Regions from separate parts of the Sporosarcina sp. FSL W7-1283 genome, predicted to be linked through region 1. Evidence: riboswitches for the same ligand, from Rfam matches in the RefSeq annotation. Region 1 holds a riboswitch; the other holds the start of a gene.
What was found. A riboswitch is a leader RNA that binds a small molecule or an ion and turns the genes downstream of it on or off. The one in region 1 is predicted to bind thiamine pyrophosphate.
Positions count from the first base shown of each region.

Region 2: another riboswitch for thiamine pyrophosphate. It lies ahead of MKY93_RS17670 (ECF transporter S component); the one in region 1 lies ahead of MKY93_RS03855 (3-oxoacyl-ACP reductase).

Region 1 covers NZ_JBBOOL010000001.1:816,543-819,755, forward strand. Annotated here, with positions in the region: gene MKY93_RS03850 (hypothetical protein) at 1-260, opposite strand, end outside; gene MKY93_RS03855 (3-oxoacyl-ACP reductase) at 410-1,174, opposite strand; TPP riboswitch at 1,236-1,334, opposite strand; gene MKY93_RS03860 (CoA transferase subunit A) at 1,481-2,188, shown strand; gene MKY93_RS03865 (CoA transferase subunit B) at 2,185-2,829, shown strand; gene MKY93_RS03870 (hypothetical protein) at 2,786-3,088, opposite strand; gene MKY93_RS03875 (helix-turn-helix transcriptional regulator) at 3,137-3,213, shown strand, end outside.
Region 2 covers NZ_JBBOOL010000001.1:3,369,560-3,372,772, forward strand. Annotated here, with positions in the region: gene MKY93_RS17665 (methyl-accepting chemotaxis protein) at 1-792, shown strand, start outside; TPP riboswitch at 961-1,072, shown strand; gene MKY93_RS17670 (ECF transporter S component) at 1,157-1,726, shown strand; gene MKY93_RS17675 (ABC transporter ATP-binding protein) at 1,733-3,213, shown strand, end outside; gene MKY93_RS17680 (energy-coupling factor transporter transmembrane component T family protein) at 3,196-3,213, shown strand, end outside.

The sequences.
Region 1 (3,213 bases):
ATGTCAGCCAAGGCGAGTTCTTTGACATCTGCATCTCCGAACGGTTGAAAATGGATAACTCGATTGTTTTTGTCGAATTCTAAGTAATAGCCATTATGCTGAATATTTTTTGATTGTTTCAATGTGATTTCGATAGGATCACCCATCATTAAATCGACGAGTATATGAATTAATTTCTTTTCGTCATAACATCTAGTCTCCCGATTCGATACATGCGAAGAGTCACAGCTGCTGCATGGTCTAAACTTTCTTGATGACATAAAATATGCACCTCCTTCTCTCTTAGTGTATGTCGAAAAACGTGAGAGAACTGTGCCGTTTCATTTGATGAATTCAACGGCAAGGAGGTGCAACTGAATGTACGCTTGCTCTACCAATTAACCATGCAGAAAATCAAGAAATAACTCTATTAATCCATTACCAATCCGCCATCCACAACAAGATTTTGTCCTGCGATGGCACGGCTGGAAGGAGAAGCGAAGAAAACAACCACATCGGCTACTTCTTCTGGAGTGACGACTCGCCCAATCGGTGTATTGGCTTTAATGATATCGAACACAGCATCCGGTGTAGCAGCGCTAGCATCTGTTTTTAGTAAAAGCCCACCTGACACCATATTGACGGTGATACCATCTGGTCCTAACTCTTTTGCCATGCTTCGCGTCATACCGAGCAAAGCGGCCTTACTCGTATTGTAATCGTGATAAGGCACGACAGGATTCTGCACCAAGTTTGTACCGATATTGATGATTCGACCAAACTGCAATCGTGTCATACCTTCCCGAGCTGCTTGAAGTGTATTCAGCGTTGCCCCCACAGAACCTTCCAACTGTTTATGATAATCCTGCCATTCAATTGCATCCAACTGTTTCCGATCATCGCCGTTGAATGAAAAGTCGATTAATGCATTATTGACGATTGTCGTAATTGGTTGTCCGAAATGACGGTTAGCCTGTTCTACTAATAACTGCAGATCATCTAGATTCCGCACATCTGCCCGCAGTGCAATTGCTCGGTCACTGCCAATTTCATTCACAACTTGCTGAGCTTTATCACTATTTTTAAAGTAATTCACGACAACTTTTGAACCTGCTTCGCCAAATGCCTTCGCAGTTGCCGCGCCCAATCCTCTGCTTGCACCTGTCACCAATACTACTTGATCTTTCAATTCCAATCCATCCAGCTCCTTTTTTCATAGGTTTATACAAAAAAAGACCACTGAAAGTTAGCGGCCGCTGAAAAGAATGCCACTTCCCTCCGTCGGTATCAACCGAATCAGGTTCAAAGGGTCGGAGTTTTCTCCTCTCAGCCAATTGGCACCCCCAGTGATTTTGTTATGTATGTGTCTGTGAAGTATAGCATTAGGGACATTTTAATACTATGAATTACCATTCTTTTTCATAGTTTCATGCAAATATCTGAATCATTTGTTAAAATAAAATAAGGGTGAAGCACTGGCAAAGAACAGGAGGAGAAACGTATGAAAACGATCTACTCAACAAATTTGCAAGCGGTTTCAAATATTGAAGACGGAGCAACGTTAATGGTTGGCGGATTTGGACTGGTTGGGATACCAGAGCAGCTGATTCTGGCATTGGTAGAAATTGAAGTGAAAGATTTAACAATCATATCAAATAATTGTGGCGTGGATTATTGGGGACTTGGCTTGTTGCTGCAAAAGAAGCAGATCAAGAAAATGATTGGATCGTATGTTGGGGAGAATAAGGAATTTGAACGCCAGGTATTGGCAGGGGAAATTGAAGTCGAGCTGACACCGCAAGGAACGTTGGCTGAAAAGATACGTGCAGGCGGCGCGGGGATACCGGCTTTCTATACGCCTGCTGGAGTCGGGACACAGATTGCAGAAGGAAAGGAAGAGCGGGTCTTTGATGGCAAGGAGTACTTATTGGAGGAAGCTTTGCGTGCGGATTTCGCATTGATTCGGGCAGCGAAAGCCGATCGTTTGGGAAACTTGATCTACAATAAAACGGCGCAAAATTTTAACCCACTTATGGCGGCGGCAGCTAAATTTACAATTGCTGAGGCGGAAGAGATTGTAGATGTTGGAGCACTAGATCCTGCTCACATCCATACCCCAAGCATTTATGTGCAAGGCTTAATACAGGCAAAACAAGAAAAACGAATTGAGCGGCTGACGACTCGGCAGAAAGGGGAGGGAGCTAAATGAAACCAATTCATTTTAGAGAGCGTATTGCGAAAAGGGCAGAGCAGGAAATTAAAGACGGCGACTATGTCAATTTAGGCATTGGAATGCCAACACTTGTAGCGAACTATATTTCAGCTGATAAAACAGTCATTTTGCAGTCGGAAAATGGATTATTGGGCATTGGGCCGTATCCTTTAGAAGAAGATGTCGACCCTGATTTGATCAATGCTGGAAAAGAAACGGTCACAACGGTTCCCGGCTCTGCTTTCTTCTCGAGTGCCGAATCATTTGCGATGATTCGCGGCGGCCATGTGGATGTCGCGATTTTAGGGGCAATGGAAGTGTCTGAAACAGGAGACTTGGCCAATTGGATGATTCCAGGGAAAGTGATCAAAGGGATGGGTGGCGCGATGGATTTGGTTCATGGTGCCAAAAAAGTGATCATCATAATGGAACATGTTTCTAAAAGCGGTGAACCGAAGATTAAAAAGCGCTGTACTCTGCCGCTAACAGGAAAAGAAGTCGTGGATAAGATTATTACCGAACGAGCTTTAATTGAAGTGACTCCAAAAGGTTTAGTGCTGAAAGAAGTATTTGACGGCTTTACGGCAGAGGAAGTTATTGAATCAACGGAAGCTGATTTGATTCGGAGAGAAAATTGAATAGGATGATAAGTGCTCTGTCTAATTTAGGCAGAGTTCTTTTATGGAAATAAGAAGGAGATTGTGTCAATCGACTGCCGATAATCAATAAATAACAGTAGCCGCTCGTAAAGCCCAGCTTTGTGATCATAAGTCTTGCTTTGCCGCTCATAAAAACTTGCTCTGTGCTCATACGTCCCGTCGTCTCGCTCATAAGCCCTTTGCTTAAGCTCATACCCGCCATGACTAGCCGCTCATTAACCAACAACGCAATTCCCATAAGATAATGCTACAATACATAACAACACTGCATCGAGGTGAACGACAAATGAAAATATTGCTCCTTATAAAAGACCCATTAGAAGCACAAGGCCTAAAATGGCTGCTGACATCACAATGGAACGA
Region 2 (3,213 bases), 2.6 Mb from region 1:
TCTCAAGCCGATAACGCCACGATTTTATCATCCTCCATGGAAACTTTCGTAGCAAAAGTGATGGAAGCCAATGAAAATGGTATGCATGTACAAAAATCTTCCACTTCGGTTCTTGAGATGACGAACCAAGGAAGTGAATTGATGAATTCTTCCTCCAAGCAAATGGCTGTGATTGATCAAATCGTTCACGATGCCGTTGTTAAAGTAGAAGGATTGGATCAGCACACGCAAGAAATCTCTGAACTAGTTTCTGTCATTCAAGACATTGCGGGCCAGACGAATTTATTGGCATTGAATGCCGCAATTGAGGCTGCGCGAGCTGGCGAGCATGGGAAAGGCTTCGCAGTCGTAGCGGATGAAGTGAGAAAACTTGCAGAGCAATCTTCTTCATCTGTCACAAACATTACAGATATCGTCAACCGCATTCAAAATGAATCCAGAACAGTAACAGATTCACTGCAGCACGGGTATAAAGAAGTCGAAGAAGGAACAAGCCAAATTAAACAAACGGGTGAAACATTCGATAAAATCAGTACAGCTGTTACAGAAATGGCGAATCGAATTCACAGTATAGCTGAAGACTTAAACGACATTTCAGCAAATGGCCAGGAAATGCGCAGTTCTATAGAAGAAATTGCAGCAATCACCGAGCAATCTGCAGCCGGGGTAGAAGAAACGTCTGCCTCATCCGAACAAGCAAGCAGCGCCATGGAGGAAGTCGCTAATAACTCCAATGATTTAGCAAAGCTAGCAGAGGAATTGAATCTACTGATGCAGCGATTCAAACTCTAAAATCACATATCTTTCAAACACACCAATAAAAGCGTCTTCTCTAATTACAGAGTAGACGCTTTTTGAATAACAATAACACAGCTACAAATTCGCACTTTTTAACATGTAGTCTATCGCGCCTCAGGTTGCCAGATAAATTAGACTGTTGTATACTATGACTGCTTACATAATTGTCCGTACGGGTGCTTGAGTGAATCAGGCTGAGATAGCAGATAAAACCACTGCTGACCGTTAATCTGATCTGGGTAATGCCAGCGTAGAGAGCGTTCGAAGGGAATATCCGGGACCTGCATGTCCCCTCCTCGGCTGTCTGCTCTTTCAGACGGCTTTTTTGTATAGGCAAAAAAAGAAGGAGTGGGATCTATTGAAAAGATTGAAATTCACAGATTTATTGATCACGATTATGATCGGGGTCGTTTTCGGAATCCTTATGAAGTTCTGGGATGATCTGTATACCGTTGTAAAGCCGATCCTGCCAGTTGCACGTCAGCTAATTTATGGAATGTGGTTCATGGTCGGTCCATTTGCTTATCTGCTCATCCGTAAACCCGGTACAGCGCTGATCGCAAGTATTGCAGGGGCTAGTTTATCCGCATTTGCCGGGCATGGCATTGAAGTATTAATCTATGGTTTTGTACAGGGACTTGCAGCAGAATTGCTGTTTGCAGCGTTCCGTTATAAACGCTTCTCAATGGCAGTTGCTGGATTAGCAGGCGTCGCTTCATGCCTCGGCAGCTTTACGCTCGATTTGTTCTATGGTTATGCAGCACTTGAAACGTGGGCACTTATTGTAAAATACGGACTACGTGCGATCAGTGCATTCATCTTCACTGGGATTTTCGCCGTGCTGATCGTCCGGGCACTAGAAGCAACCGGTGTTACGTCTCTAATTCGTCCAGTTGATAAAAAAGAATACACTATGCTGGATCGGTAAATTTTGATGAATTATTCGAATAGATATGCCATCAATCTAACCAATCTGCGTTTGAAATTTCCTGGAGAGGATTCCTTGATCTTCAAGGATCTCTCCTTTTCGGTTCAGCCAGGTGAAAAAGTACTCATGCTCGGACCAAGCGGCTGTGGAAAATCGACATTGCTGCAAGTACTCAGTGGAATCGTTCCGAACTCCATTGAGTTGCCAATGAAAGCCGATGAAATCAATTTGCCCGACTCATGGGGCTTCGTCTTTCAAGATCCCGATACGCAGTTCTGTATGTCATATGTCGATGAAGAGCTCGCATTTGTACTGGAAAACCTGAACATACCGCGCAGCGATATGGCACCTTTGATAGAAGAGGCGCTAAAACGCGTCGATCTACATTTGGAAAACTTACACACACCGATCCTTGAACTATCTCAAGGGATGAAACAACGGCTTGCACTTGCTTCCGTACTTCTGCTAAAGCCCGATGTTCTGTTTCTCGACGAACCTTCCGCATTACTTGATCCCGAAGGCACCGAACAAATCTGGTCATCTATTAAACAAGCAACTGCTGATAAGACCGTAATTATTGTTGAGCATAAAATTGACTTGATTGCAGACTGGGTAGACCGTGTTGTCTTGTTTAATGACCATGGAATTATTCTAGCGGACGACTCTCCTTTCACCATTTTCAAGCACTATCAAGAAGAATTGAAACGCTACGGTATTTGGTATCCAAGTGTGTGGGATGAGTATAAGGAATCTGAGTCTTTTAAATCGATGATGCATGAACGTGAACAAGTTTCCTCATTTGAAAAGATCCTTCTCAACGACTTTCATGGTTTTCGTGGCACTGCCCCGAAAATCTTTGCAAAGAAAGCAGTGGCTAAAACAGGTGACTGGATTGCGATCACGGGTGAAAATGGTTCAGGAAAAAGTACGCTGCTTCTTACTCTTATGCAATTATTACGCACTGAAGGCATCTATAAAGTGAATGGTGAACGCGTTATTCAGAAGAAAAGGAAAAAGCAGTTGCCTAAAGGACTCTCGCTCGTCTTTCAAAATCCAGAACTGCAATTTGTGACGAATTCGATAGCTGAAGAATTAACGGTCTCTCTGCATAAAATGAGCAAACCTCAAGCAGTGAACTATGCGGCAGATTTAATGCAACTCTTTAATTTACCGAATTCAGGCACACGGCATCCTTATCAGCTTTCCACGGGCCAAAAGCGTCGTTTAAGTGTGGCCACTGCCTTGACTCCGCAAACGGATATTTTGCTTTTGGATGAACCTACTTTTGGTCAAGATGCACGCAATACATTCGCGATTTTAGAGAAGCTTGAACAGCTACGCGTTCAAGGAATTACGATTCTCATGGTGACCCATGACATGGAGATCGTGAAAAACTTTGCGACTTCAGTATGGACAGTGGCAGACGGCGTATTGTATACAAACAATGAAATGGTTGGAGGTGTATTTGAATGCTTGCATGGTTCACA